2 linked regions of the Prochlorococcus marinus XMU1404 genome follow. The protein of the gene in region 1 interacts with the protein of each later gene in a pairwise test. Links are inferred from orthologs where the notes say so. Each region holds a gene or a part of one and is shown on either strand. Other genes may lie near its edges.

Evidence for each region.
Region 2: the proteins of HA144_RS08995 (region 1) and ftsZ interact in binary tests that used the Escherichia coli proteins (3 or more experiments, as listed by UniProt). The link is inferred for Prochlorococcus marinus XMU1404 from one-to-one orthologs.

Annotation. Positions count from the first base shown.
Region 1 is NZ_JAAORE010000003.1:477,159-493,437, forward strand. The notes cover bases 3,185-6,110. They hold HA144_RS08995 (rod shape-determining protein), read right to left. Parts: upstream 5,211-6,110; coding sequence 4,158-5,210; downstream 3,185-4,157. Other genes in these bases: HA144_RS08985 (hypothetical protein), read right to left, coding at 3,185-3,404; mreC (rod shape-determining protein MreC), read right to left, coding at 3,404-4,153; HA144_RS09000 (single-stranded DNA-binding protein), read left to right, coding at 5,342-5,713; HA144_RS09005 (DedA family protein), read right to left, coding at 5,710-6,110. Outside these bases: SsrA-binding protein SmpB, read left to right, coding at 1-69; HA144_RS08970 (hypothetical protein), read right to left, coding at 97-342; response regulator transcription factor RpaB, read right to left, coding at 1,961-2,707; more of HA144_RS08985, read right to left, coding at 2,889-3,184; more of HA144_RS09005, read right to left, coding at 6,111-6,369; ahcY (adenosylhomocysteinase), read right to left, coding at 6,371-7,789; tRNA (adenosine(37)-N6)-threonylcarbamoyltransferase complex ATPase subunit type 1 TsaE, read left to right, coding at 7,841-8,278; HA144_RS09020 (carbohydrate kinase family protein), read right to left, coding at 8,236-9,234; HA144_RS09025 (alpha/beta fold hydrolase), read left to right, coding at 9,344-10,258; HA144_RS09030 (RpoD/SigA family RNA polymerase sigma factor), read right to left, coding at 10,243-11,244; mgtE (magnesium transporter), read right to left, coding at 11,350-12,750; HA144_RS09040 (CrcB family protein), read right to left, coding at 12,794-13,123; HA144_RS09045 (fluoride efflux transporter FluC), read right to left, coding at 13,125-13,490; HA144_RS09050 (hypothetical protein), read right to left, coding at 13,494-13,823; gyrB (DNA topoisomerase (ATP-hydrolyzing) subunit B), read right to left, coding at 13,820-15,787; tRNA (adenosine(37)-N6)-dimethylallyltransferase MiaA, read left to right, coding at 15,937-16,279. UniProt on the Escherichia coli protein: Forms membrane-associated dynamic filaments that are essential for cell shape determination. Acts by regulating cell wall synthesis and cell elongation, and thus cell shape.
Region 2 is NZ_JAAORE010000003.1:208,587-224,929, reverse strand. The notes cover bases 10,582-13,571. They hold ftsZ (cell division protein FtsZ), read right to left. Parts: upstream 12,640-13,571; coding sequence 11,524-12,639; downstream 10,582-11,523. Other genes in these bases: HA144_RS07380 (hypothetical protein), read right to left, coding at 13,540-13,571; HA144_RS07385 (cell division protein FtsQ/DivIB), read right to left, coding at 12,818-13,543; panB (3-methyl-2-oxobutanoate hydroxymethyltransferase), read right to left, coding at 10,594-11,367. Outside these bases: HA144_RS07465 (glycogen debranching protein), read right to left, coding at 1-1,717; HA144_RS07460 (HU family DNA-binding protein), read left to right, coding at 2,348-2,623; HA144_RS07455 (hypothetical protein), read left to right, coding at 2,813-3,070; HA144_RS07450 (hypothetical protein), read left to right, coding at 3,125-3,370; HA144_RS07445 (hypothetical protein), read left to right, coding at 3,460-3,681; HA144_RS09530 (hypothetical protein), read right to left, coding at 3,676-3,888; HA144_RS07440 (chlorophyll a/b-binding protein), read right to left, coding at 3,891-4,136; adenosylcobinamide-phosphate synthase CbiB, read right to left, coding at 4,182-5,201; ilvC (ketol-acid reductoisomerase), read right to left, coding at 5,189-6,178; HA144_RS07425 (ATP-dependent Clp protease proteolytic subunit), read right to left, coding at 6,288-6,899; HA144_RS07420 (ATP-dependent Clp protease proteolytic subunit), read right to left, coding at 6,925-7,587; HA144_RS07415 (PIN/TRAM domain-containing protein), read right to left, coding at 7,628-8,737; radical SAM family heme chaperone HemW, read left to right, coding at 8,836-10,059; HA144_RS07405 (hypothetical protein), read left to right, coding at 10,234-10,476; more of HA144_RS07380, read right to left, coding at 13,572-13,950; HA144_RS07375 (D-alanine--D-alanine ligase family protein), read right to left, coding at 13,961-15,028; tRNA (N6-isopentenyl adenosine(37)-C2)-methylthiotransferase MiaB, read right to left, coding at 15,038-16,343. UniProt on the Escherichia coli protein: Essential cell division protein that forms a contractile ring structure (Z ring) at the future cell division site. The regulation of the ring assembly controls the timing and the location of cell division.

The sequences.
Region 1 (16,279 bases):
CATGATAAAAGACAAGATGAAAAACAAAAGACTATCAAAAAAGAAATCAACTCTGCACTAAAAAGGTAAAAATATTAATAAGAATTTTTGGAACTATTAATCTAAGCTTACTGAACTTGGAGGAGGGGATGGATCTGGATCTGCAATTAACATGTGTTGTAAAACAGTTTCAGGTCTCTCACTATCTCTCCAGCGAATTTTATACGCTGGCATTTTTGTCCCTCTGCTTGTAGTTTGCTCTACTGGTTCAATAACCCACCCTCTTCTTGATCGGCCTTGAGGATTTCTTTTCACTACTGCATCCGCATGTTTAAAACGGAAACCAACACGTTCACCACTCATTTAAAAAAATTCGTATTGGAATAATTTTTCTATTTTACTTCATTACAAGGTTAATTTTTCATTTTTATTAGAAGTTATTTCTGGTTTTAACAATGGGAAAGGAATTACATCTCTAATTGAGGGACTATTTGTAATTAACATAACAAGTCTATCAATACCTATGCCTAATCCTCCAGTAGGAGGCATGCCAATCTCTAAAGCATTCAAAAAATCTTCATCTATACAATGAGCCTCGAAATCCCCTTCATCTCTAAGACTCTGCTGTAATTGCATTCGTTCTCTTTGATCTACTGGATCTATCAATTCACTAAAAGCATTTGCCAGCTCACGTCCAACAATAAATAATTCGAATCTCTGAACCATTTCTTTATTATCAAGATGAGGCCGAGCTAAAGGAGAAATTTCAATAGGATAATCGGTAACAAAAGTAGGTTCTATGAGTTCTGACTCTACTTTTTGCTCGAAGACTTCATTTAAAAGTCTTCCCATAGTATTAACCTTATTAGAAAATTCAACATTTTTTCTTCTAGCGGCTTGTTTTGCTGCTTGAAAATCTCCAGAGAAAGAATCAAAATCAATACCTGTATATTGTTTGACTATATCTTTCATTGATATTCTTAACCAAGGTTGCGAAAAATCAATTTCTTTATTTTGATAATTTATTACTAAAGAGCCACATGCATCAGCTACGACATCTTTAATCAATTCTTCTGTTAAATCCATCATATTTACATAATTAGAAAAAGCTTGATAAATTTCAACTGAGGTAAATTCTGGATTATGTTTCGTGCTTATCCCCTCATTCCGGAAGATTCTTCCCAATTCATAAACTTTCTCAAATCCTCCAACAACCATTCTTTTTAAGTGTAATTCTGTAGCTATTCGTAGATACAGCGGAATATCTAATGTGTTGTGATGAGTAATAAATGGTCTTGCTTCAGCACCACCAGCCTCAGATTGCAGAATTGGAGTCTCTATTTCTAAGAAATTTCTGTTATCTAGCCATTTTCTTATAAAACTTATACATTTTGCTCTTGTTTTAAATACATTTTTAGAATAAGGATTAACTATTAAATCTAAATAACGTTGTCTATATCTTTTTTCGATATCAGTCAATCCGTGCCATTTATCGGGTAAAGGTTGTAATGATTTGGATAGCATTTCCCATTTTTCAACTTTAATCGAAATCTCACCTTTATTAGTTTTTTTAATAGTTCCGTAGATTCCTATCCAATCACCAATATCTACTATTTCCTTAATATCTTCAAAAGAAAGTAATTTTTGGGTTTCTAAATTGCAATCGATAATCCTTTTATCTATGTAAAGCTGAATCTGGCCTTCTTGATCGCTTATTTTGTAAAAAGCAATTTTACCCATTACTCTTTTTGCCATGACTCTACCAGCAATAGAGACATTAAAGTTTTCCTCTTGACCATTTTCTAAATAATCAAATTTTTGAATAAGAAATTGTGTGGTATGGGAAACTTGAAAACTCTCTGCGTAAGAAGCAAATCCTTTACTTACTAGTGAATTAGCTTTTTGTAAGCGAGCTGCTCTAATTTCAGACAAAATTTAATTTAATGTTTTCTTTTATTTAATAAAAGTATCAGACCAAGGCTTAACTTGCCAAAGATGTTGCTGTTTCGCCAATTCTCTGAGATGCATAACCGATCCCTCTAACAGTCAATATTAATTCTGGATTCCTAGGGTCAGGTTCCAATTTACCCCTTAGTCTCGCTACGTATACATCTACAACTCTTAGATCTGCGGCTCTCCTAGGAGGATAACCCCACAACTGTTCTAAAATTTCTGCTCGTGGCACAACTTTTCCCGGTTCATCAAATAATAATTCTAAAAGACTAAATTCGGTATAAGTTAGACTAATTCTTTCTCCTGCCCTAGAAACTTGTCTTCTATTAGTATCAACAACTAAACTTCCAAATTTCATAACACCCTTGCCAGATGGGGTTTCTTTCGTTTCAGTAACAGTTACGGCAGGACCCATTCGTCTCAGAATAGTAGCAATTCTGGCCTCCAACTCTTTTGGACTAAATGGTTTTGATAAATAATCATCAGCTCCTAAATCTAAACCTGCGACTCTCTCTGAAATTGCTTCTAATGCAGTCAAAAATATAATTGGGACTACTGATTCAGCTCTAATTCTTCGACATACTGCAAATCCATCCATTTTGGGCAACATAACATCAAGAACTATTAAATCAGGTGAATCTCTATGGAAAGACTCAATAGCTTCTTCGCCGTTAGTAGCTGAATAAACTTGATATCCTGCTAATTGAAGTCTTGTAACTAATACCTTCAAAACTGCTGGTTCATCATCAACAACTAAAATTCTTGCTTTTGACATAGGTAAAAAAGATTTCCAGATATTTCAAAGCAAATATTTATTGCATTGAAAATTCATTCTAACAATTAAAAATATAACATTACGACGCCTAAAACAGATATACCAAAGATTTACTAAATTTTTCCATAATCTAAAAATATAAATTTTGCGAACACTTTTTCGTCATTTGGGCAATTTATTATCATGCTTTTTTCCTAGAAAATTTTAAAAAACTAAAAAGTTGAGAGCAAATTAAAGGGCCAAAAAAACCTGTAAGAAAAACTTCAGCTAAAATGTTTTGAATACTAGGGATAAAAAGTAAAAAAGTACTATCTGATAAATTTTTGACCAAAATCTGTACAAAACATAAGGTAGAACATAAAAAACTGCCAATAGAACAGATTAAACCATACCTAAAATGTCCCAACAAAATATTACTATGAATTTTTATTCTCCCAAACCATATTCCACACAAAATCAAACCTGGAATTTGAGTAAAACTACTATCAAGAGTTACAGAATCTAAAATTAGCCCTAAAAAAAAACCATATATTAATCCATTGATTGATCCATTAATCATTGACCATGGCAACAACCAAAATAAAGGCCAATATGGTTGGATACCTAAAAATCCTAGCCAATTTGGATGCCACAAAAAAATGATAGGGATAAGAATAAAACTTATGATGGATAATTTTTCTTTGAAAAATTTATTCATTAAGTTTTTGCTTTTAAAATTTGCACCCAATCAATTACATTAGGTTTTGCCAAAAGTAATATTTTTGCCCTTTTTTTTGCTTTAAATGGCTCGTTTACAGATTGGACAATACCAATAGGGATATTTGGGGGTAATAAAGTACTAGCAGGAGAAGATGACACAAAATCTCCAACTTTTATATCAGCATCTTTTGAATACAATATTAAATTAGGATAATTATCTCCAGAACCAATAAGTAGTCCATTAATTTGAATTCTATCTACCCATACTCCAACTTTACTTTCTGGAGAGGTTAATAATTTTACCGTCGAAGTAAAAAAAGAAGTACTTCCTACTCTTCCAACTAATCCACCCGGTCCCAAAACAATACTTCCAATTTCAACCCCATCTTTTGAACCTTTATTCAATATAATCTGTCTCCACCAACTTCCTGTTTTTCTAGAAATGACTGCAGCTGAAATAGTATTACTATTAGCTGATTCTTGAAGATTTAGAATTTGCCTCAATCTTAAATTATCTTTTTCAAGAAGATTTAATTTCATTAGAGATTCTTTTTCTTTGCTCTTCAGAATAACTTCTTTTTGAAATTGGCCTGGCCAAAAAGGCTTTGAAATAAAATAATAAAAATCCTTATAAAGAGCACCTTTTGAAATCCTGACACAAATCAAAAATAAAGAAATCACGAATAAAATCCAATTTTTCTTTTTATGCCACCAACGATTAGTAGAAATTCGTCGGATATCTAACATAGTATCAATCTCTTATTGCGTTCCTTATAAAGTCTGGAGTATCAACAACTCTTTTAAGCTTTTTAAAATCATCCAAAACTTCTCCACAACCATTAACTACGCACAATAGTGGGTTTTCTGCAATGTGAGTAAATATTCCCGTTTCATCGCTCACTAAGTCATTAATGCCTCTTACTAAAGCTCCTCCTCCTGCAAGCATAATACCCCTATCAACAATATCTGCGGCTAGTTCTGGAGGAGTTCGCTCTAAAGTTCTTTTTACAGCTTCAACTATTTTACTGAGAGGATCAGCCATAGCTTCTCTAATTTCTCCAGAAGTCAATGTTACTGACCTTGGTAAACCAGATAAAAGATGTAAACCCCTAACCTCTAGAGAGGTTTTATCAAAATCATCATCTGGAAATGCAGACCCAATTTTGATTTTAATATCTTCTGAAGTTCTTTCTCCAACGACTAAATTATGAACTTTTTTAAGATAAAGAGCAATTGATTCATTGATTTCATCACCAGCAATTCGAACTGATTCACTTAATACAGTTCCACCTAGACTTAATACTGCAACCTCCGTAGTGCCACCACCAATATCAACAATCATAGTGCCAATTGGTTCAGTTACTGGTAATGATGCTCCTATTGCCGCTGCCACAGGTTCATCAATTAAGTGAACTTCTCGAGCTCCGGCTAATCCAGCTTCTCTGACTGCTCTTCGCTCAACACTAGTAACTCCGCTTGGAATACCAATTACTATTCTAGGGGCTAATAAGCCCTTACCTTCATTACATTTTTGAATAAATGTCTTTATCATTTGCTCTGCCGCATCAAAATCTGCTATGACCCCATCTCTTAAGGGTCTCACAGCTCTTATGTTACCTGGAGTTCTTCCTAACATTAACTTAGCTTCTTTACCAACTGCTAATGGTACCCCTTCTTCTAAATCCATTGCCACCACTGAGGGCTCTTGTAAAACAACCCCTTTCCCTGATACATGTATAAGAGTATTGGCAGTTCCCAAATCTATACCAATGTCTCTTGAAAATTTAAATCTGTTGAAAATCACAATAAAAACTCTTTTTTTAAATAATATATCTATTTTTTATTGAGCTTTCAGATTTCTCTCATTTAGTTATGAATAGCACTTAAAACTTTGAGCAAAAACTCAAAATATGAGTAGTATTAGTTAAAAAAATTATGGAAATTAACACTATTAACTTAGTTGGTAGAGCTGGTAGAGAACCAGATGTCAGATATTTTGAATCTGGTAGCATCGTAGCGAATTTTACTTTGGCAGTTAACCGAAGAAGCAGAGATGAAGAGCCGGACTGGTTTAATTTAGAAATTTGGGGAAAACAAGCTCAAATAGCAGCTGATTACGTTAAAAAAGGATCTTTAATTGGAATTACAGGAAGCTTTAAAATTGATAGTTGGAAAGACAAAAATACAGGTGAAGACAGATATAAACCAGTAATTAGAGTAGATAGATTAAATTTGCTAAGCTCTCGAAAAGAGTCTGAAAATAATCAATATACTAACAACAATAACTCTAGTGAAATTCCTTTTTAAGATCTAATTTTTTTTATAAATCTAATAATTAGTTTTATAAAAAAATATAAAAAAATAAAAATTAAAACTGGCTTCACAAAATATTTAATTTGATCTACATAAGTTTCAATGATTTGATAATTTTCACCAAATAAATAACCTGCGTATGAAAGCAATGCAACCCATATTAAACTACCTAATGAAGTCCAAATAAGAAATTTTTTTAATGGCATTAATTCTATACCAGCAGGAATGGAAATTAATGTTCTGACACCAGGGATTAATCGGCCCCAAAACACTAAAGATATGCCGTATCTCTCAAACCATTTTTTACTTTTTAATAAATCATTAGAAGAAATTCCTAAGTATTTTCCTTTTTTATCTAGAAAGTTTGAAAGTCTTTTTTCATTTACTAATCTGCCTAAATAATACCAAGGTAATGAACCTAAAATCGTTCCTAATAACCCCCAAAAAACTAAAATATAGAAATTTAATTTTTGTTGATAAACAAAAAATCCTCCTAATGGCATAATTATCTCAGAAGGAATTGGGGGAATTATATTTTCTAAAAGCATAGCCAAACAAATAGTTAGATACGCAATCGTTGAATTCTTTTCAACGGCTAAATTGATATATTCAGGAATTGAAGTAATAAAACTTGCAAAAATTATACTCAAACTAATATCTATAAAGTTCTGGTTTATAAGGTCCCTCAACAGATACATTAATGTAGTCTGCCTGTTCTTTAGTTAATTTGGTTAGTTTTGCACCAATTTTATCAAGATGTAATCTAGCTACCATTTCATCTAAATGTTTTGGTAGCACATAAACTTCTTTAGCATATTGCTCTGACTTATTGAAAAGTTCAATTTGAGCTAATACTTGATTTGTAAAAGAATTACTCATAACAAAACTAGGATGTCCAGTGGCACAGCCCAAGTTAACCAATCTACCTTCGGCTAAAAGAATGATTTTGTTTCCACTTGGTAAGGTTATATGGTCAACCTGAGGTTTAATATTTTCCCATGGGTAATTTTTTAATGAAGCTACATCAATTTCATTATCGAAATGACCAATATTACAAACTATGGCTTCATCCTTCATTTTAACGAGATTTTCATGTGTTATTACTTGATAATTACCAGTAGCTGTAACAAATATATCTATATCTTCAACAACATCATCTAAGGTAACAACGCTATAACCTTCCATTGCAGCTTGAAGAGCGCAAATTGGATCAACTTCAGCAACTTTAACTATTGCACCAAGTCCTCTTAGCGACTGTGCTGAACCTTTGCCGACATCACCAAAACCAATTACCAATGCTACTTTGCCAGCAATCATCACATCAGTTGCCCGCTTAATGCTATCAACTAATGATTCTCTACATCCGTATAGATTATCAAATTTACTCTTAGTTACTGAATCATTAACATTAATAGCTGGAAAAGGCAAAGCATTTTGCTTTTGAAGCTGATAAAGTCTCGCAACTCCAGTAGTGGTTTCTTCAGTGACACCAATAATATTTTTCTTAATTCTAGAGTAAAAGCTACTATCAACTTGTAACTTAGATTTTATAGATTTGAATAAAGCAATTTCTTCTTCATTAGAAGGATTATTCAAAACAGTCAAATCTTTTTCTGCCTTGCTACCAAGTATCAATAAACCAGTTGCATCTCCTCCATCATCAAGAATCATATTCGGAGAATCTGAACCCCAATCAAGAATATAATGGGTGTATTGCCAATATTCATCGAGAGTCTCACCCTTTTTCGCGTATACAGGAATACCTTTATCTGCAATAGCTGCAGCTGCATGATCTTGGGTAGAAAAAATATTGCATGAAGCCCATTTGACTTCTGCACCAAGATCAACAAGTGTTTCTATTAATACCGCAGTCTGTATTGTCATATGAAGACTTCCAGCTATTTTTGCACCTTGAAGAGGCTTTTCAGATTTATATTTATCTCTAAGTGCCATTAATCCTGGCATTTCTGTTTCAGCAATTTTTATTTCTTTTCGCCCAAAATCAGATAACGAGATGTCAGCAATTACGAAGTTTGGGATCGATGTTTTAATTGAATTCGCGATAATCATATTTTATGAATACTTTTTCTATTAAACTATAGATGATTTTTGTGTGAATTTGTGTTTGTTGAGAATTTAATAGAGACTTTAAATTTAGGTGAAAAGCTCTCACGAAAATTAAACCCACAATCAATTGTGTTACTGCAAGGTCCCATTGGGGCAGGAAAAACTTCATTTGTGCAAGGCATTGCCAAAGGATTATCAATCTCTGAGGATATTACAAGCCCTACATTTGCTTTATCTCATCACTATAATTCTGGAAAAATCCCTCTAATTCACCTTGATTTATACAGGTTAGAAAATAGTTCTTCAGCAAAAGAAATTTTTTTTTCAGAAGAAGAAGAAGCATTACAAAGCAAAGCTATTTTAGTTATTGAATGGCCAGAATTAATAGAACCACTTATTGAAAATTTCTGGAAAGTAGAAATTAGTTACGCAAAAAATTGTGGAAGGCACTACGAGATTAGGGATCCTAAAAATTTATTAACCTTTTCATAATCTGGCTGTTGCTCAATTGCACCTTCACCAAGACAAGTCAATAGTCCACAAGCACATGCAAACTTAACGCAATCTTCTATCTCTATTTCATTTGAGGGGTAACCAGATGAAATTAATTTTGAAATTAAGCCAGCTAGAAAAGCATCACCTGCACCAGTAGTATCGACTATTTTTTTTGAATTAGGAGTTTGGGTGGTTCCCTTAAATCCATTGATATACCATGCAACAGGTTTTTTCCCATCAGTTATTATTACATCAGGTTTTTTAGACATTTGTTGAGATATAAGCAACGGATCTTCATTATCAAAAAACAAGGTCGCTTCCTCCTTTGCAAGTTTTAAAACATGAGCATGATTTAAAAATTTTTTAATTAAATTTACTCTCGCAGTTCCACTAATTTCTGATGAAAAATGTGAATAATCCCAAAAAACCTCTCTCCAGTTCAAATCAATAATTATTTTGATTCCAAAATTCTTGGCCTTTTCTAGAAGAAAATAAATAGTCTCTTTAGATATTGGAGATGTTAACAAATTAGTTCCTGTAACTAAATATTGTGTTTCTAAGAAAAATTTCTCTAAATTGAGAAGTTGTTTTTCAATTAATTTCTTACTAAAAGCTTCGTCAGCAAAGCATGAATTAGGGCTTCCCTCAAATCCCGAAAAATAACGATCTCCAGATCGATCTCTGTCTACATTAACCACACGAGTAGATAAATCATTATCTAATTGCAAGAAATCTAAATTAACCTCCAATTGATTAAATTGCGTAATAAAATTTTTTCCGAAATTATCACTTCCTAAACGTCCAATAAACATTGAATCTATTTTCAATTTTCTTAATGCACAAGCAACATTGGCTGGTGCGCCACCCAAAAAATCTGTAAATCCTAGATTACAATCATTTCTAATCCTATCTATTAAAGCCTCTCCAATACATACGACCTTGGTCTTTTTCATAAAAATTGCCCCTTTTTTTTAACTAAGAATAATTAATTAAAAACAAATAATTTTTTTTTGAATTAAAGTTTAATTAATAACTAATTCTTTAATTAATAACCAATTCATAGTGTCTTTTAATAAATCTAGAACCTGGAAATGGAAAAATTGGGATATTTCTTGGTCTTTATCAAAAAATTCTACTTTCGAAAATAATACAAATATTTTGCTAGTACATGGATTTGGAGCGTCAAAAAATCATTGGAGACATAATCAAGATTTTCTTGGCAATGTTTCTAATTGCTACGCAATTGACTTACTAGGATTCGGAGAAAGCAGTCAGCCTAGCGCTTCGTTAAATTATGAACCCTATAAAAAAAATTGCATTAAATATTCATTTGACTTGTGGAGTAATCAAATATCGACATTTTGTTCAGAAGTAATAAAATCTCCTGTTTACGTAGTGGGTAATTCAATTGGTGGTGTAATTGCATTGAAAACTGCTGAAATTCTCAGAGATAATTGTAAAGGAGCTATTTTAATTGATTGTGCCCAAAGAACTATGGATGATAAACGCTTAAAAAAAAGTGATATTTTAATGAATTTAATAAGGCCTTTATTAAAAACCTTTGTAAGGCAAAGAATAATTAGCAATACACTTTTTACAAGAGCTGCTAATCCACAAGTTATAAAAAAAATACTCGCACAAGCATACCCCTCAGGCAAAAATATAGATGAAGAATTAATTGAAATTCTATATCGACCCTCTACTAGGAAAAACTCTAAAGAGGCATTTCGTGGCTTTATTAATTTATTTGATGATTATCTTGCTACAGATCTTTTCAGTAAGATTGATATCCCCATCCAATTAATTTGGGGAGAAAAAGATCCTTGGGAATCTTTAAATGAAGCCAAAGAGTGGAAGAAAAGATTCAATAACATCAAAAGACTAGATATTATTCAAGGTGCTGGTCACTGTCCTCATGATGAAGAACCTGAAGAAACCAATAAGTTAATATGTGAATTTATTCAGGAAACAAAATAAGCTTCTACATTATCGCTAAGTCTTCTAAGACCCCTTAAGCCGTCTCGTTCTAAATTTCTTACTCGATCTCTACTTATACCCAGTACTCTTCCTATACCTGTAAGTGACATAGGCTCATCACCATCCATACCGTATCTCATTCTTAAAACCCTACATTGCAGGTCTGGTAATTGATGCAAAAGAGAATGAAGATCACCCCTCATACAATCCATCTCTATTTGTTCATCTGGCAAATCCTCTCCGCCAGCCAGTAAATCTAATAAAACAGTATCTTCGCCATCACCAACTTTTGTTTCAAGACTAACTGGCTGGCCAGCTTTGCACATCAAATCTTTAACATCTTCTTCTGGAAGCTCAACATATTTCGCTAATTCACTTACTGTTGGAGTTCTTGACATTTCTTGACTCAACTCTCTTTGACCTTTTTTTAACTTATTCAACATTTCAGTAATATGAATTGGTAGCCTTATTGCCCTGCTTTTTTCAGCTATCGCTCTTGTAATTCCTTGTCTAATCCACCAATATGCATATGTTGAAAACTTATAACCTCTAGCTGGATCAAATTTTTCTACACCCCTTACCAAACCAATAGTTCCCTCTTGAATTAAATCTAATAATTCCATATTTCTTTTTGTATATTTTTTTGCAACACTAACTACCAACCTTAAATTAGCTGCAACCATTCTTTCTTTAGCCCTTTGTCCAGCTCTTAATCTTTTTTTTATGATAGAAGTGGGTAAATTTAATTTTTTTGATAATTCGTCAACAGTTGGCTTATCTCCTGTTAATTCAATAAATTCCAATTCTGCTCTTTCTACTTGCATATATTCTTGAACCTGCCTACCAAGAGTTATTTCTTGTTCGTGAGATAGAAGTGGAACTCTACCAATATCTCTTAGATAAGATCTAACAAGGTCTACATCGTTACTAGCTTTTAGACTTGATATTGTTGCTAATTTATTCTCACTTAATGTTTCAGAAGACATGAAAGTTAAATGTTGTTTTGTAAACAATACCATTAAGAAATGTAAAGTTAAACAAAAAAATCCACAAATTTACAAAAATGAGAATAAATACCTAGTGGATTCAGACTATGAAGAGCTTAATAACCAATTTGCTGTACTTAGATAAATAAAAACACCTGCTATGTCGGTGACAGTAGTTATAAAAGGAGATGACATTAAAGCTGGATCTAATCTCATTCTGTCAAACAATAAAGGTAAAATGGCACCAGTTGTAGCAGCTAAAGTCGTTATAGATATTAAACTTATTCCTACTGCAGAAGCTATTAGAGGGCCTTCTCCTTGCCACCAAGCAAAGGGGAATACTACTATCATCATCAAAATACCTAAGAGAGCGCCTGTTATTGCCTCCTTAATTACTGCCTTAATTGCTCCAAGAGACTTCAATTTTTGAGTACTTAAACCTCTAATTACAACCGTTGAGCTTTGAGCGCCAACATTTCCCCCAGTACCAATGAGTAGTGGGATAAATGCAGCTAGCAAAACTACCTCTTTTAAAATTTGATCATTCATCGCTATAACCTTTGTAGTCAAACCATTTGCCAAAACCAAAATTAACAACCACAAAATTCTTCGTCTAGCTATGGTAAATAAACTACTCTGGAAATAATCATCTTCATCTCCAGGTTGAACTGCCCCAGCCGCATAAATATCTCTTGTTGCTTCTTGCTCTATAACATCAATTAAATCGTCAACAGTTACTATTCCAACAAGTCTTTTTTCTTTATCAACAACTGGGAGCGCTAAGAAATCATATCGTTGTATCGCTCTTGCGACTTCTTCTTGATTCGTATTCGTTGAGATATTAACAACATCTCTTGTCATAACATCTCCAATCGGCTTGGAAGGATCCGCAGTTACAAGATCTCTTAAAGAAAGAATACCCGTTAGATGTCTTTCTTTATCCGTAACGTATAAACTATAAATTGTTTCTGTAAACGGAGCTCTTTTTCTGACTAATGAAAGAGCCTCAGCTGCCGTTTGCATCTCTTTAAGGTCTATGAATTCGGTTGTCATTAATCTTCCAGCAGTTTCCGGTTCATATCCAAGTAATTCAGCTGTTACTTTTCTTTCACCAGGGCTCAGAGCAGACAAAAATCTTCGTACAACTTTTGCAGGTAATTCGTCAAAGAGTTGAACCCTATCATCAGGCGACATTTTCTCAACTATTTCTAAAACTTCTCCTGAACGAAGTCTGTCTAATAAAGTTTGTTGAACTATTGGATCTAAATATTCATAAACCTCAATTGCCTCATTTTTTTTTAATAATCTAAAAGCTAATGCCTGCAAAATTAATGGAAGACTTCCAATAGCCTCTGCAATATCAACAGGTTGGGAAGGTTCTAAAAGTAACTTTGCCTCATCATAATTTCCTGCGATAAGTAATTCTTCAAGTTGAACAGTAATATTTTCTCGAGTACTTAAATCTGAAGATAAGGATGTAACTGTTTCAAGATTATTTTCATTCATAAATATAATCCCTTGTCAAAGTAACATCACTATTATATGAAATCTAAGTAATTTTTCTACTAATTAAAAAGCCAAAATACATTGTGAATAGATTTAAGATAATGATTAAATTAAAAAAAATTATAAATCTTATCAAATCTCCTTGATTAAGAATTTTATATAAGAAATATATAAATCCACTAAAGGACGTAAAGCAAGAAAAAAAACCACTTAGTAAAATTTTTTCGCTTGAGTAACTTAATCTTTTACTAATAATAAAACCAACAAAAAATGAGCCGAGTATTGAAATAATAAAGTTATTATCTATAAAAAGTCTTAAAAAAGTACCTAAATAAGAGGCTAAAAGAAGATAAAAAAAAGTTTGTATTTTCAATTTAAAAAAAAATAATAAGAAAGTAACCTAAATAAAAGAAAAGAAAAGAAAATACAATTACTTCTATATAGTGAAAAAATAATCTTATGAATTTCCTCTTCCTCAGAAGAACAAATAGTTGAAAAATAAAGGAAGAAAATGTACTAAAACAACCTAAAAAACCAGTATAAAATAATAACAATATGTCGTTATTATTAAAATTTAATGCTACTAAAATTCCTAGACAAAATGATGCTATGAAATTCACGATTGAAGTATTCTGAATATCAAATCCTATATTTATTTTTAAATAATTTTGTATGAATATTCTAAATATTAAACCAAGAAAACTGCCAATAAAAATTATAGCTATTGAATTAAAATCCAAAATTTAGATTTTTATCCAGCCTTTTGTAATCTTATTAGGATCGTCTAAAAATTTATTAGAAGCTAATTCAACTCTAGCCCAAATTTCACTTTCGTTGATTTTCCAATTTCGTAAAACTGATAAGGTTGTACCTATATCAAGAACTAATAATTCATTAGAATGAACTTCAGGAAAAGAATAAAGAGAGGTATTAGCACTCAATATAATTTCATTTATGTTATGGGAAAACTTATTTTGATTTAAACTTTTTTGGATTCCACCAGCAGGTAACGTAATTGGAGCAATTAATGCAAACGTAAATAAGCAAAAATTCTTTAGGATATTGTTAATCATATATCTAAAGTTGCCATATCTAAGTTGCTACTATGAGTTTCAATAAATTCTCTTCTTGGTGCAACTTTGTCTCCCATTAATATGTTGAATATTCTGTCAGCTTCAAGTGCATCTTCAATTTCAACCCTTTTCATCATCCTAGTTTGAGGATTCATAGTTGTATCCCACAATTGTCTTGGCATCATCTCGCCTAAGCCCTTAAATCTTTGAATATTATAATTAGCATTTTCTCCAAAATCTCTAATTGTATCCTTTAATTGATTCTCGTTATAGCAGTATTTATGATTTTTGCCTCTTTCAACTTTATAGAGGGGAGGACAAGCAATGTAAATAAAACCTTTTTCAACAAGTTCTCTTTGATATCTATAAAAAAATGTCAATAATAAAGTTCTAATATGAGCACCATCAACATCAGCATCAGTCATAATTACAACCCTGTGATATCTCAAAGAGCTCGCGTCAAACTCCTCTCCTTTTATTCCTAAGCCTAATGCTGTTATTAATGACTGGATTTCTGTATTTTTATAAATTTTTGTATCGTCTGTTTTTTCAATATTGAGAATTTTACCCCTGAGAGGCAATATAGCCTGAAAATTTCTATCTCTACCTTGTTTGGCCGAACCACCAGCAGAATCTCCTTCAACTATATAAATTTCAGATTCTGAAGGATCTCTAGAACTGCAATCTGCCAACTTACCAGGTAAAGTTGAACTTTCAAGAACACTTTTTCTTCTGACTAATTCTCTAGCCCTTCTTGCAGCTTCAGCCGCATTAAATGATTGAATTGCTTTTTCAAGAATCAAGTCTAAAATTCCAGGATTGAATTCCATATATTTTGTAAGAGCTTCTCCTATAAGAGAATCAACAATTCCTCGTACTTCAGTATTCCCTAATTTTGTTTTTGTTTGTCCTTCAAATTCAGGATCTGGAACTTTCACTGATAAAACTACAGTCAATCCCTCTCTGATATTTTCACCAGCTAAATTTTTTTCAATATCTTTTCTTTTGCCTCTTTTTTTTGCAAGATTATTGAATGTCCTTGTCAAAACTGTTTTTAATCCTTCAATATGGGTTCCCCCATCAATAGTTCTAATATTATTAGCAAAACCTAATATATTATCTGAATATACATCTGAACACCATTGCAAAGCTGCTTCTACATAAACATTTTCTTTCTGTGAATCAACATAAATTATCTCAGGATGAATAGAATCCTTTTCTGAATTCATGTATTGAACATATTCTTTAATTCCTCCTTCATACATATAAATTTCTTCTTTGAAAGAACCGTCTGATAATTCACTTCGCTCATCTCTAAAAACAATTTTTACACCACCATTGAGATAAGCTAATTCTCTTAATCTTGATGAAAGAAGAGAATATTCAAATTCAATTCCTCCAGAAAAAATTGTTTTATCTGGTTTAAAGCAGATAGTGGTTCCTTTTTTAAAGGGTTTTATGGACTGTTTTTTAGTTTGTAATTCACCCTTCGATACACCTTTTTCGAATCTTTGATTAAACTCACTGCCATCTCTAAAAACAGTCACATTGACCCATTCGCTTAAAGCATTAACTACAGATATTCCAACTCCATGCAGTCCGCCCGAAACTTTATAACCGCCACTTCCAAATTTTCCTCCCGCATGAAGTACGGTCAGCACAGTTTCTAAGGCACTTTTCCCTGTCCTTGGATGAATATCTGTTGGGATACCTCGTCCATTATCAGAAATTAAAGCAGATCCATCTGCCCTAAGAACTATTTCTATATGATTACAATGTCCTGCAAGTGCTTCATCTACTGAATTATCAACAACCTCATATACAAGATGATGCAAACCTCTCGGACCTGTAGAACCTATATACATCCCTGGACGTTTACGAACTGGTTCTAACCCCTCTAAAACCTGAATCTGTTCCGCACCATAATCATTTGAGATTTTATTAGATCTTTTGTCCTCGCTCATTTAATATAAAAAAATTAAACTTTTAAAAATTATAATTTTTAAAAGGTCTTTCATTAAACTTACCACTGCAATAAGAGAAAGGCTCGAAGTCTATGAAAAATTTAATCTCTTTAGTTATATAGCAGATAAATTATTCTTAAGAAACTTGTATGTCTTCCAATCCACCTCATGTAATAGTTTTAATTGGGCCCACTGCAAGTGGGAAAACAGACCTGGCTATTGAAATCGCAGATTATTTTAAGACTCACATACACAATATCGATTCAAGACAAATTTATAAGTCAATGGATATTGGCACAGCCAAACCTTCTAAGAGGCAGCAAAAAAAAATAAAGCATTTTTTATTAGATATCTCAGAGCCTATTTACCCAATTAATGTAAAACAATTTCAAAAAATTGCTCAAGAATCAATACAAAAGGAAATCAATAAGAATCATCTACCTTTTCTTGTCGGAGGAAGTGGTTTATATATGAACTCAATAACAAAAGGTT
Region 2 (16,343 bases), 270 kb from region 1 along the record:
CATTGGATTGACTATTAGGGAAGAATGATGGATTAAAAATTTTTATTAGTTTTTTTCGGATTTTTATAACGTATTTAAAATATTCTAATAATTCCTTATCTTGTTGACCTTGTTCCCAATTCATCCAGCCCAATAAATTATTTTGGCACCAAGAATTATTGTTACCGCCTTGTGACCTTCCTATCTCATCACCCATAAGTATCATTGGAACTCCTCTAGATATAAGTAAACTAAGAATGAGATTTTTTTGTTGTCTTTTCCTTAAATCATTAATTAATAAGTTTGTAGTTGGTCCCTCTATACCATGATTCCAACTATTGTTATGGTTATCACCATCTCTATTTTGTTCTCTATTCGCAAAATTATGTTTTCTATTGAAAGTTACTAAATCTTTTAGAGTGAATCCATCATGTGAAGTAATAAAATTTATTGATTTTGGGAAAATATTATCTTCTTTATAAATAGATGGTGTCCCTTTTATTTTATCGCTCATATTCCAAGCTGTATCTTTATCCCCCTTCCAAAATCTCCGCAAGTCATCTCTAAAATGACCATTCCAAGTGAAAGTATTCTTAGATGGGAAATCACCTAATTTATATAAACCGCCACAATCCCATGGCTCACTTATGAACTTGATATCAATAAGTTCTGGCTCACATTCTATGTCTTCAAAAATTGGAGGATTATCAAGCGGCGAAAGATTTTCTCCTCTTGATAGGGCAATTCCCAAATCAAATCTAAAACCATCAACTCCTAATTCACTCGCCCAACATTTTAATGATTCAATTATTAGTTTTCTAACAAATCCTCTGTTTGCCGCAATAGTATTACCACATCCAGAGACGTCCTGATAATTTTTATCTTTTCCAATAAAGTAATAAAGATTTTCATCTATACCTTTCCAAGATATTGCTGGCCCTTTTGAATCACCTTCGGAAGTGTGATTGTACACAACATCTAAGATGACTTCAATATCTGCTTTATGACATTCCTCTACAAATCTTCTAAATTCCTCTCTATTCTTTTCGGCGGATTCATTCGAAAGATATTCAAAATGCGGAGTAAACCAATTGATTGGACTATAACCCCAAAAGTTCTTTAGACCATTTGGGGCATCAGTAGGATCAAAACAAAAAATTGGAAGTAATTCAATTGTTGTAATACCCAGTTCTTTGAGATATGGAATTTTTTTTAAAAATTTCTTAAAACAACTTTCATCTTTTTCAGTTGATTCAGTGAAAGCTTTGATATGGAGTTCATAAATAATTGTTTCTTCCCAAGAATGTTTCGGTCTTGGATAATCCTTAAAATTAAATAATTTTCTGTCGCAAACAACGCTTTTAAGACAAGAATTAGTATTTTCTTTCGTTTTTAATGCATTTTCTCTTTTATAACTTCCCCATCCGGTAATACCCCTCGAACATGGATCAAGTAATACTTTTTTTTCATAGTTATTATTAATTTCATTATTTTTTTGTTTTACTCTAAAAGCATAAATACAACCTTCATTTAGATTTTTTATTTCCGCATGCCAGTAAGGACCTTTATTATGAGTCTGATCTAATTTGAATATACTTTTTGGGTAAATAGAGTCGTCTTTCTCAAACAATAAGATTTCTATATATTCTGCATTTGTGGCTATTAAGGAAAAATTAACTCCTTGTGAAGTTAGAGAACTCCCTAAAGGAAATGGTTTGCCTTTATTGAGATGAATCACTTTCTCTTTATCATTGATTAGTTAAATATTGAGATAATTTATTTAAATTACTGATATTTGAATAATATATGCAAAATTAAAAAAAAAAACTCAAATTTAAGGCTTCACTAATCAAATATATTAAATCTTGGAGAATATAAATTTTCTTACCTGTTGTTGTTATTCATTCATCTTAACTGATATTTAATTAAACGATTTAGAGATAAAGATTACTCATTACAAACTACATTTTTCTTGATTTCAAAATACAAATTATGTTTTTCATGTGATGAGAAGAAAATATATCTGAAAATTAATAAAAAATAATAAATAGTTCAAATTCATAACTTCATTACATTTAAAATTCACTACTTTTGAAGAGGAAAGTTGGGTTTTTAAAGGCTAAATTCAGTATTTCCAATGGTTTTGCCTATTTTGGAAATGTTAATTTAATTCCATTGATCAATAAAATAATTGACTATAAAACAAAAAAATATAGCTAAAAATGTCCCTAAAATTTGTATAAAGCTTTGCGCCGCTATCATTTTCGGTTGCCGGATTCCTATTTGATCCATATGATGTACAAGTTCGAGGTTTTTAGTCTTGATTCAAACTCTTGTCTATTTAATCTCTGCTTTACTCTAAAATTCAATGAACAAAGCTGATTTAGTAAACCTGGTGTCCGCTGCAACAGGAGAAACAAAAACTGTTGTCTCTTCAATAGTTGATACGACTATTGAAACTATTGTTGATTCAGTCGTGGAAGGCAAAAAAGTCTCCATACTAGGATTTGGTTCTTTTGAACCAAGAGATCGTTCTGCAAGACAGGGATTAAACCCTAAGACAGGCGAAAAAATAGCAATACCTGCTAAAAGAGTGCCTACATTCTCAGCCGGTAAACTTTTTAAGGATAGAGTTCAAGGATAATTTTCTTTAATCTAATTCTTCCTTTAAAACAAAGGTGCTCTAGTAGAGCATCTTTTTTTTATTTTAATAAATTACTGTTAGGTAATTTACCAAGATTTAACAAGATAACCCAAAATTTACATTCTTACATAAGTAATGAAATTTTTAGTAATTTTATGCCTCAAATTTTTATTAACATCTAATTTACTTATGGCAGAAACAATACCAACAAAGTCCAAGATTTTAAAGCAATCTAGTGAATGTATTGTAAATTCGCAAAATCAATTATGTAGGGAATTAGTTTCCCAAATAGAGAAGTTTCAATTAGCAGTTTTTAAACAAAATAAATTTAAATGTCAATCTAGTTTATTGGGGTTGCAATCGGAACTTATTGAAGCTTATTTTTTTAAAAATTTCTCTAAAGAGAAGAATTCATTTATGATTCCATATGTGATTAAAAATTGTTAAATATTTAAATAAATTCTTTTTTTGGAATAAAATAAATTTTTTATTTTAGTTTCAATGGTAAAAGGTTTCTCTGATAATAAAGTAAATAATAATACCCAAATAAAAGATGTAAAAAAAGAAAAAAAAGGGTTGACTTCTTTTCTTAAAGGCAAAAAATTTACTTACACTTTACCAGGTAAAAAACAAATAAATATTTTCGGATCAATAGTAATAGGTTTGAATATGATTTTAATTCTGTTAGTTCTCTTGTATCTAAATAATCAAGAATTTCATGACTTTGTTTTTAATGTTGGTCGTTAAGTATTTTTAGATTAAAATTTTTGAGATGATATATTTAAATTTTAGAAATTCTTATGAAGGTAGTTAATTTAGTTTTTCAGGTCTTTTTTTTGTTATTTCTCGTTGTACTTTTGATATATTTTCTAACAGCTTATGACTCTGCTTTTGAAGCAGATCAATATTGTCATTCAACTCTACTTGGTTACGATAATCTATCTAGTAATTATGGTTGTGATCATGATACTGAAACACATCAGTGGATACTTTATGAGTCAAATGAAAACAATGAACCTGCTAAAATAATCAAAAAATTTAGGTATAAGTTTTTATAACTCAATTTTTTTATAGAGAAATTTTGCGCATACTATGGAAATTATCGCTGTAATTGTGAAAGTGAGAAATTGATATACGCTTCCTTCTAGATAAATTTTATTTTTATAAAGAGGATAATCTATAAGTGAACCTAGAGTTCCCCAAATTATTACCCATACGGATATGTATAAAAATACTTTTATTGAATTAGTTTTCTTTTCTACCATTTTCAATTAATACCAAAAATTGAAGACGTTACAGGTCTGCCACTTAAAACTAGCTCGGTCAATATAAGCATTAGGAATCCGATCATAGCCGCTCTACCATTCACGAGCTCTGCACTGCTATTAAAGCCGAAAACATTCTTTACTTCACCTCCTTGGTTATCTACCCACTTTGCGTATTCATTATTTGTTGTTGATGTCTTGGTAAAATCATTATTTTGATTTTCTGTTGGTAAGTTTTTTTCTTCCATAAAATTTATATTTTATAAATATTTTAAAACAAATTTGTTAATAAATTAAAAGGGAATTATAAAAAAAATTAAGATAAAAATAATTATCCATAAAAATTGTAATTTCAATATTAGTTGACAAATTAATTTAATTTTCTTTCTTGTGCAAATAGCCCCATTTTCATTGATTATTGGTTTTTCAATAGTTTCATTTTTATATTTACTTTTTCCTCCTAATTTAATACCGGCAATATATGCAAAAACAGCCTCTGAAATTCCAGAATTAGGCGATTCATACTTTTTACCATCAAGAAAACTTTTTTTAATGATTAATAAATAGTCCTTAAAATTGAAACTTACTATAGGTAATGTAATTAAAACTAATCTTGAAGGTATGAAAGTAAAACCATCTTCGATTTTTGCACTCATAAAACCTAAATATCTAAAGTAATCGTATTTATAACCAATCATTGAATCTAAAGTGCTTACCGCTTTATATGTAAAACCAAGTGATAAAGGCCCAGGCAGGAAAATTGAAAACTTCATTAAAATGATTCCAATGAAAATCCAAAATAATGGTCCAAATATGCCATCAACAGAATTTTCGGTAAGACTCTCTGTAGTCGATCTCAAAAGATGTTCTTTCGAAGATGAGCTAACATCCCTACTTACTATCCTTTGCACTTTCTCTTTGATTATTCTTTCATTTCGCTTATCAAATTCTTTCTTTTCTAGTAGCTCTGCAATCTCTTTTACACTTGAAATAAGTCCTTTAGTGGCTAGACAACTTGAAAGCCCAAGAAAAATTAAAAATCCACTAAAAAAATTATTTTTGGATTGAATATAACTAAGTTCTATTAGTTTCCCAAAACTAAAACTAATTCCAATGGTGGATAGTGCAAGAATGAAACCTCCCCATAATAATAATTTTTTATTTCCCCTGAAATTATTTATAAAGTAATCGGATATTTTTTTTATATAGAATCCAATTATTTGAACAGGGTGGATCAAGTATCTTGGGTCGCCGATTAATAAATCAAAACCAATCGATCCAAGAAATATGAAAAATAATCTTATTTCAGCCAACTAAACATAGAGCGAAGACCTTTGCCAACTTTCTCAATTTCATGTTTTGAATTCTCTTCTCTTAATTTTGTCATTAAGGGTTTATTTTTGTCGCATTCTTCTACAAAATTCTTAGCGAAAGTTCCATCCTGAATATCTTTTAGAATTTTCTGCATTTCTTTCTTTGTATCACTATTAATAAGTCTTTTTCCACTTACATAATCTCCATATTCTGCCGTATTTGAAATGGAATCTCTCATTTGAGATAAGCCGCCCTTAACCATTAAATCGACAATTAGTTTAACTTCATGTAGACATTCGAAGTAAGCAAGTTCTGGTTGATATCCTGCCTCTACTAGTGTCTCGAAGCCTGATTTGACAAGTTCAGATAAACCTCCACATAAAACTGCTTGTTCTCCAAATAAATCAGTTTCTGTTTCTTCTTTGAAGTTTGTTTCAAGTATCCCAGCTCTTGTTCCTCCTATACCTTTAGCGTAAGCCATTGCTAGTGATCTTGCGCTGCCAGAAAAATCCTGTTCTACTGCAAATAATGCAGGAACGCCTTGACCATTCTGATATTCCCAACGAACAGTATGTCCAGGTCCTTTGGGCGCGATCATTACGACATCTACAAAACCAGGAGGTTTGATTAGTTCAAATCTTATATTGAAACCATGAGCAAAACTTAATATCTTTCCTTCTTTTAAGTTTGGTTCTATTTCTTTAAGGTAAACATCTTTCTGAAACTCATCTGGTAGGAGAATCATAATCCAGTCTGCTTTTTCGCAAGCTTCAGAAACATTAAACACTTCTAGTCCATCGCTAATAGCTTTGCTTTCAGATTTACTCCCTTCATATAGTCCTACAATTACATCCATACCACTATCTTTGAGGTTTAGGGCATGTGCATGACCTTGTGAACCGTATCCAATTATCGCGATTGTTTTATTATTTAAAAGGCTTAGATCTGCATCTGTGTCGTAGAAGAGTTGAGTCATTAGTTGTGGCTTCTTAGCATTCAATAGTTAGTATTTTAGACATTAAACGTGTAATTAAACCAATAAATTATTAATTTAAAAATGAAAATTAAAATATTATTTAGAAAATCTAAGACTGATTTGCTTCGCTTGGATGTGTGATTACTCTATCAATCAAGCCATAGTTTTTTGCCTCTTCTGCGCTTAGAAAATAATCTCTATCAGTATCTTTTTCAATTTTCTCGAATGATTGACCTGTCATATCAGCCATAGACATATTTAACATATCTTTAATTCTTAAAATTTCTTTGGCTTCTATTTCAATGTCACTAGCTTGACGTTGAGATGTTCCTCCAAGAGGTTGATGAATCATTATTCTGCTGTGGGGCAAAGCAACCCTTTTACCTTTTGTACCAGCAGCTAAAAGGAATGCACCCATTGAGGCTGCAAGACCTACACAAATAGTTACTACATCACTTTTTACGTATTTGATAGTGTCGAATATAGCCAAACCTGCTGTCACTGAGCCTCCAGGGCTATTTATATATAAATAAATAGGTTTGGAATTATCTTCAGAATCAAGATAAAGCATTTGAGCAACAAGACTATTAGCGATCCCGTCGTTAACTTCTTGTCCTAGAAAAAGAATCCTTTCAACACCTAATCTTGTATATATATCAACCCATCTTTCGTATTGACTTCCTGGAAGTCTGTAAGGCACGCTTGGAGTTCCTATTGGCATAATTTAAAAGTTTTGTTTGTGAAAGTTAAATTTTATTTGGTAAATCCTTTTGACTCGTAAGTATTCTATCTATAACTCCATAATCTAGTGCTTCTTGGGGGTTTAGATAACTCATTCTATCTGAGTCTTTAGAAAGTTCTTTAATAGTCTTACCAGTATTACGAGATAAGATCTCTAACATTGATTTTTTATTTTTTAAAACTTCCTCAGCTCTTATTTGAATGTCAGTTGCTTGACCTCTTGCTCCGCTTATGGGCTGATGTAAAACAATGGATGCGTGTGGAAGAGCAGCTCTTTGACCCTTAGTGCCAGATGAAAGGATAACGGCAGCAGTTCCCATAGCTTGTCCAATACAGATTGTATGGACTGGTGGCTTGATGTAGCTAATAGTATCGCAGATAGCGAAGGCTTCTGTTTCGAAACCAACTGCGTCACCAGTGTACCAACTTGTCCCTGTTGAGTTTATATAAAAATAGATAGGTTTTTCAGGATCCTCAAACTCTAGATAAAGAAGCTGAGCAATGATTAGTTCAGTAACATCCATGCCTAATTGTCTTTTGGCATCATCATCTGAAAATAATGGTAAACCAAGATAAACAATTCTCTCTTTCAGTAAAAGAGAGGGTAGATCAGGAGGTGGAGTCCTCATAACGGTGTTTTCGCCGTAATAAGGAGCAGATACAGTCATATGTATCACAAAATTATTATTTATTTGATTCTAGCTATATTTAGCCCTGTGTCGCTGGTGATTTAAAAGATTTGTTTGACTCAGGATTATTTAATAGTTTTCCAAAGACCATTCTTCCAGTAGGAGTTTGTAGTGCTCCAGTAATAACAACATCTAATCTGCTTCCTACAAAATTTTTTGCTTCATCGATTACAACCATTGTTCCGTCATCTAGATATCCAATTCCTTGCATTTTTTCTTTGCCTTCTCTTACGATTTTTATATTAAGGGATTCTCCTGGCTGAACCTCTGGCCTTAGAGCAATAACTAGATCACTCAAATTCATAACTTTTAATTCCTTAACTTCTGCAATCTGGGAGAGATTATAATCGGCTGTAATTAATGTTCCTGTCATATCTTCAGTGATTTTCAAAAGTTTTTCATCTACCCCATTGCCTTCATACTTTGTTGGGTTAATCACTAGTCTTCTACCGTATAAATCTCTTAATTCTTTTAACAACTTCAAACCTCTTCTACCCTTAGATCTTTTTTCATTACTGCTTGAGTCAGCTAAAGTTTGTAATTCATCTATTACACTTTGAGCAACAATTAATTGTCCCTCCAACAAGCCGCAATTTAATAAACCATTTATTCTTCCATCAATGATTACACTAGTATCTAGAATTTTTGGACTTGCAGCAGGGAGTATTCCCTCACTAACAAGATATGCATCAGTATTATTTGGATTAAATAATCTCAATAATGTCCTGCCATGTGTATCTGCTAACTTATATCCAAGGACACCAAAGAAAATATTGCTTAGGATGGCTGCTAAAGGTTTTCCAAAAAATACTTCTCTCGGGAAAGGAATTAATAGAATTGGAGCAAGAAGCAGGTTCGCTACTAGTAATCCTAAAATTAAGCCAACTGACCTACTAATTAGTAGATCTGTAGGCATTGTTCTTATTTGATCAAGAAAAGTTTTTCTAAGTTGTAAGAATACGAAACCAGCAGCTAAACCTATAAAAAAACCTATGATTGCTAAAACTATTCTAAAACCTTCAACATTAGACACCTGTTTTAGTATGTCTACTGGTAATAAATCAACTCCAAGCCATCCTGAAGCAGCACCAGACAATACAAATAAAATTAATACTAAGATATCTGTCATATCTCTAATCTACAATGATTTACTAATTGAGTAAATAAGGATTTTATTTTTTCCGATCCTCAATAGATTTTTGGAGCTCTAAAAATGTATTTAGATTTATGAATAAGTTTCCAAGAAGTGCTTATGTACATATCCCTTTTTGCCATAGAAGGTGCTTTTATTGTGATTTTGCAGTCATTCCATTAGGAAACAAAGTTGAAACTTTGAATGGTTATGGAAGTAAAACTGTTAAAGATTATTTGCACTTTTTGTATAAAGAAATTTTGTCAATTAAACATAAATCACCTCTTTCGACAATTTATGTAGGTGGTGGTACACCTTCAATTTTGGATCCCAAACAAATCAAAGAATTAATTGATCTTTTTAAAGAAAATTATGGAGTTGACTATGGTGCTGAAATTACTATGGAAGTAGATCCAGCAAGTTTTAATCAAGATGATCTTTATGAATTTATAAATGCTGGGATAAATAGATTTAGTCTAGGAGTGCAAAGTTTTAATAATCAGATACTTCAAAAGTCTGGAAGAAGGCATTTGAGAGAAGATGCTGAAAAATCTTGTTTATGGTTAAAAAAAGTATATAGTTCTGGGTTAATAAAAAGTTGGAGCTTAGATCTAATCCAAAATTTACCACTTAGTGGATTGAAAGAATGGCAAGATGACTTAAAAAAAACCCTCACATTTTCACCACCGCACATATCTATTTACGATTTAAATATTGAAAATGGAACTGTTTTTAAAAGATTAGTTAATTTAGGGGAATTACAACTTCCAAGTGATGAAGATGCTTTTAGAAATAGTGAATTAACTCATTTGATTTTGAAAAATTCAGGTTATTCAAGATATGAAATTTCGAACTATTGCCTGCCGAGGCATCAATCGAGACATAATAGAGTTTATTGGAGTGGTTTAGGCTGGTGGAGTTTTGGCCAAGGTTCCACTAGTTCACCTTGGGGGGGAAAGTTAACTAGACCAAGAGTTAGTAAAGAATATAAAGAATGGGTAACTAGGCAAGACGAATTTTGTTTAGATTCATCCCTCACTAATAGTGATTTTATCTATAAAGAAATTGATGAGAAAATAATGTTGGGATTGAGACTCAAAGAGGGTATAGATATTTATAAGGTTTTAAAAGAACAAAACTGGGATAACAAAAAATTTGAGATTTATTTTAGTAAATTGCTTGAAGAATGGGAAAGATTTCTTAAAAGTGGGTTATTAATGAGACAGGGTAATAGATTCTTTTTAAGCGATCCAAAAGGAATGGAGCTGAGCAATCAAATTCTCATTTCTATGTTTAAGTGGTGGGATAAAATTAAATAAGACTAATCATACCCTTTTCGTTAAAGCTAAACCCACTGCGATCACTTGTTCTATGGGAATTTTAGATAATAAAATAAATTCCTTCAAAAGTTTCTTTATAAAAGCCTAACAAATTTATAAATTATAAAATCATTGACAGTTGTTCTAAAATAAGACGCAATTAGTTTGAACCTAATGTTGAGAAAAAAAGAAAAAAAAGCCTTAACTAGACTTTTCCTTTTAGGGGTGGGTGCCCCCATTGGGCTTGATCGCTTCTACGAAGGAGATGTAACAGGGGGATTCTTAGCAATTTTGGGTTTTCTTGTCGCTTTGATAACAGTAGTGGGTTTGTTGGTATGGATCTTCCCTTTAATTTCCAAAACTTTCCGTTTGCTAAGAGAATTTGAAGATGCTGAAGATACTAAAAGTTCAGTTTAAGAATATTTTGATAATAAATAAAAAAAATGAAACGCTTACTAGATAATTAATGCCCTTATAAACTATTACAAAAACTACGTTGTTGGGGAAATAACCTTTTCTATAAAAAGGTATTTATTAGTTAAATCTTTCAGAATTAACCCATTCTTTTAATTTATCTTCAAGTAATTTCTTTCCTTGGATAATCGGTTGACAAAATGGTGGTTGATCATCATTAAGGCCTAATAAATCTGCAGTAACTCTTACTTGCCCATCGCAATATTTACCTGCACCGATGCCTATCGTGGGAATTCTTAATTTATTCTGTATTTCTTTAGCAAGCAACTTAGGAATATGTTCAAGAACTATTGAAAAACATCCTAATTTTTCAAGAATAGAAGCCTCTTTCATGATCTTTTCTTGGCTCTCTAAACTTTCTCCTTGTTTTTTAAATCCAAGATTTAAGTAGCTTTGTGGTGTAAGCCCTATATGACCCATAACAGGGATTCCCATTCTTATTAATCTAGAAATAACTTTTTGTATTTCCGGTTCAGCCCCTTCTACCTTTACAGCTTTTGCGTAAGTGCTTTGAATAATTTTCCCTGCATACTCTACAGCTTTATCCTCTCCACATTGGTAAGTAAGAAAAGGCATATCTGTAACTATCAAAGGTTGGTCTTCAATTTTCTTTGTAAAACCTCTCGAAACAGCATTAGTATGATAAATAATGTTTTCTAAAGTTAATGGTAATGTGGATTTGTATCCCAAACAAACCATTGCTAAGGAATCTCCTACCAAGACAAGATCAACATCAGCTTGTTCTGCTAAAGAGCCCGATATAGAGTCCCAAGCAGTAAGTGCAATGATTTTCTGGGACTTTTCTTTATACTTAACGAGGTCCGAAGGTAACATAAGAAATTTATGTATCTTTTTTAATCAAAAATTGCTAAAATAGCGATGACTCGGCCTTTCGCGGTTTTAACGCCCAAACCTGGTCAGGATCGGAAGGTAGCAGCCACAAGGGATGCTTGAGGCAGGCGAGATAACCGAGTCACTTTATTTTACCTATTACTCTATATCTTTTTTATTTTGCCTTAATCTCAGGAATTCTGGAATATTTGCTCCACTGTCTTTGTTATCAGAAAAATTATAAAGAGGAGTATTTGATAATCTGTTTTTAAGTCTTTGTTGCTTAAGTGGTTGATTGGTGTCGAAGCCAGTTGCGATTATAGTGACTTGTACTTCACCTTCCATTGATTCGTTTATAGCTGTACCCAAGATGATATTTGCATCTTGATCAACAACCTCACTAATAACTTCTCCAACTGCATTTACATCATCTAGTGTCAAATCTTTTCCACCAGTGATATTTACAACACATCCTTTAGCACCATCTATCCTGCCTGCCTCAAGCAATGGACTGTTTATAGCAGCCTGAGCAGCCTCTAAAGCTCTAGAACGTCCAGAACCTATACCCATACCAAGAAGGGCTGATCCTGCCTCAGTCATAACTGATCTTACATCGGCAAAGTCAACATTAATTTGACCAGGGCAGGTGATGATTTCACTTATACCTTTTACACCCATTCGAAGAACATCATCAGCATTCCTGAATGCCTCTTGAATAGAAGCACCCGAAGCGACTTCCTTTAAACGATCATTGGGAATGACAATTAAAGTGTCAACATTTTCAGCTAATCTAGCAATACCCTCCTCAGCTTGACGCATTCTCCTTTTGCCTTCAAAAGAAAATGGTTTAGTAACTATACCTACAGTTAAAGCGCCACTTTGCTTAGCGACCTCAGCCACAACTGGAGCAGCTCCTGTACCTGTACCTCCACCCATGCCTGCAGCTATAAAAACCAAATCAGATGCATCTAAGGCTTGTTGAAGCTCTTCTTTTGATTCTTCAGCTGCTTTTTGGCCGATACTGGGATTTCCCCCTGCTCCGAGCCCTCTTGTTAAATTTTGACCTAATTGAACTCTCCTTTCCGCTGATGATTGTAAGAGTGCTTGAGCATCAGTATTAAGCACTCGGAAAGATACACCTCCTAGATCACTATCTATCATTCTGTTTACTGCGTTGCTTCCACCACCACCTACGCCAATTACTTCTATCTTGGCATTTTGACTTGGAAGGATTTCTCTCGATTGATCAAAGTTTGGATTGTTACCGAAGCTCATCTCTAATTAGGGATCTAATACTAGTATTGGGTGCATTATGAACTCACTAAGCTCATCTGTAGGATTTATTGAGGAAAATGCTTAAAATATTTATTTAATAAATATTTTGTTTTAAATGCTAAACCCTTACCAACACTACATTAATTAAAAAAAATTATTTAAAATCCATTCCCAAATATTAGGGTTTGAACACTTTTATTTTTGGTTTGTTTGGATCAGTAAGATCAATATTATCTATTTTTTCAGAAAAATTATTTTTCTTAAATTCATTTTTTAAGTTATTGATTATTTGTAATTGATAGCTTATTAAATTTGGATTAAAACCAAGGAAGATTGTTTTTAAATCTTTTTCCTCAATAGTAAGAAACCCATTGGGAGAAAAAGTAATATTAACTAACTCAAATTCATAATTCTCTTGGGTAATAAAAATTTCAGATAATGTTCTTTTAAATTTTTCTTCCCATCCAACAACTTTTATGGTTATTTTATCCAAATTTTTTTTGTCTACATTTTGTTGATCGATAAAAATTCCATCTTGATCAATAAAACCTAATATTTTTTCGTTATTAATTATTCTTTCACCGTAAGCAATTGGGGTTCTAGTATTAACTTGAACTTCCAAACCAAAAGGGAATATTTGTCTACTTACCGAAACATTTTTAAGCGATAAATTTTGTTTTAATTCTTTTTCTAGAACCTTAGCTTGAATAAAAATTAAGCGGATTGGAAATTTTAAAGATGAATTATTTACTAAATCATTCTTTGAGAAAAATTTACTACCAGAGATCCTTATGTCCTGAATATATACCTTTTTTAAAGTTTTTAGACTTACTAAGCTTGTTGATAATAAAAATAAAATTAGAAATAAAAAGTTTCTATTGTTAGTTTTTTTTTGGTTATTCACAAATCACATCGAGCTTTTTCCATCAATTTGTCCATCCATTCTCTCGCTTTCTCTGCATCTGAAAATGGCACATCCATCTCTTTCCCATCACCTACCAGTCTAAGCCTGCACTTTCCTTGAGACTCGCTTGTTAGAGGAGCTTCTCCTGAAGTTAGCGCCATTAATTCGACCAATTCAAGTTTCTTTATTATGAAACTGTCTTTATCTTCAAATGTACCAGCTTCAAATGCGCTCCATCTCAATTCCCCATCTTTTAGGGACGCAGCGCTTGAACTATCTAACTTACAAAGTTCAGATCCATTAGCCCAGTTCCTAAAAAGATTTTGCCTTCTTCTTTCTAACCATCCCAGAGCAGTTAATAAAATGAAGATTATAAGTAATGGTAACCAAAGAAGTCCATGCAACATTTGATTTGAATTATAATTCTAAAGATATATCTACCAGTTTAGCCACAAGTTGCTCAATATTTAAACCTGAAGCTTTCCAAAGCATTGGAAACATACTGTTTTTTGTAAAACCAGGAATTGTATTTATTTCGTTTAACAAAATTTTATTTGAAGATTTTTCTAAAAAGAAATCTACTCTTGCAAAACCATAAATATTTAGTGCTCTACAACTTTGAATAGCAATTTCTTTAATTTGTTTGGTAATTTTAGAATCTATTTCGGCTGGGATAGTTATCTTGTTATTTGAATTATATTTTGAATTGTAATCATACCAATCACTCTCGTACTTCACTTCCCCTATCTCAGAGGTTAATAGTTTTGAATTTCCAATTATTCCGCATTCAATTTCTCTAACCTCTAGACCTTCTTCTATTAAGATTCTAGGATCTATTTCCAAAGCCTTTTCTAATGCCTTTAATATTTCTGATTCATTTATTACCTTAGAGATACCAAGAGATGATCCAGAGTTAGATGGTTTCACAAAAATAGGAAAATTTAGTTTTTTAAAGATCTCATTAATCAACTTATCTTTTACTTCTTTATCATGGAGGTTCTCATTTTGAAAAACTAGATAATTAACTTGTGGAATATTTAGATTTGATAAAATTGATTTCATCAATATTTTATCCATTCCAAGAGCAGAGCCTAAAATTCCGCATCCAACTAAAGGTTTTTTTGTGAATTTTAGTAAACCATGAATTGATCCGTCTTCACCATTAAATCCATGAAGAAGAGGAAACCAAACATCAACATTTTGAAATTCAATTCTGTCTAGGAAGTTAATTTTTTCTTGATTAAAAATTCCGTATTTTTTTATTGTATTGTTTTCAATTTCACCATTTAGGATCTTTTCTGAGAAATCACTATCAAGCCAATCTCCATATCTATTAATGTAAAAGGCTTTTACATTAAAGCGTTGTTTGTTTATCTCTGAATTAAATGCTTGAAAAACTGTTTTTGCAGAGGATATCGATACTTCATGTTCATTGGAAAACCCGCCAAATATCAATCCAATACACTTCTTCTTTTTATCAACCATTTTGAAAAATTATAAACAAAGTTGGCCTGTTAAAGAAAAAGATCTTGCTTCACTTATTCTTACATCTATCTCATCTCCCAATGAAAAATTAAATTTAATGTTTTGGGGAATCTCCACGAAAGTTAATCTATTTGTTCTAGTTCTTCCCATAATTTGTGATGAATTTTTTGGATTTAAACCTTCAATTAAAACCCTTTCGATATTGTTGATGTATCTTTGATTTCTTCTTCTAGCAGTTTTCTCGACCAAAGCATTAATTTCTTGCAATCTAGTTTTTTTTACTTCTTCCGAAAGTTGATTCGACCAAACTGCTGCAGGGGTATTTGGTCTTGGAGAGTATGCTGCTGTGTTTACTTGATCGAAGCCAATATCTGCTATTAGTTTCAATGTATCTTGATATTGTTGTTCGGTTTCTCCTGGGAAAGCAACTATTGCATCAGCTGTAATTGATGCATCTGGCATTAATGATCTTATATTCTCAATGATATTTTTATACTTTTTGATAGTGTATCCTCTGGACATCTGCTTTAAGATTTCGTCATTACCACTTTGAAAGGGAATATGGAAATGTTCACAAACTTTGTCAAGTTCATAACAAGCTTGAATCAATCTTTTTGAAAAATATCTTGGATGGCTAGTAGCAAATCTAATTCTACGAATCCCATCAACATCATGGATATAGTATAAAAGATCAGTTAGGGTATTTTCTTTTCTCCCCTCTTTTGTAGTTCCTGGAAGATCTCTTCCATAAGCATCAATATTTTGACCTAAAAGAGTAATTTCTTTAAAATTATCATCTGCTAAATTTTGTATCTCACTTTTTATCGCATTTGGATATCTTGATTGTTCTTTTCCTCTGACAGAAGGAACTACACAATATGAACATCTTTCATTACACCCATAAATGATATTAACCCAGCCACAAATAGAGCTTTCTCTTCTCGCATTTGTAATGTCTTCAGAGATGAAGGTTTCTTCTGTAGCAGCAACTTGATTTCCTGCATCAACTTTCCCCAGAAGGTTCTCAAGATTATTGACGTGTTGAGGTCCCATTACTAGATCAAGTTCTGGTACTCTTCTTAATAAAGACTCTCCTTCTTGCTGAGCAAGGCAACCTGCAACAACAAGTTTTAAGCTGGGTGTTTTGTGTTTTCTTTTTGCCTGTCTGCCTAGAAAACTATAAACTTTTTGCTCTGCATTATCTCTAATAGTGCATGTATTGTATAGGACCAAATCAGCGTTTAATTCATTATCTGCTTTGGTATATCCCATTTTTTCTAATGTACCAGCCATTCTCTCTGAATCAGCCTTATTC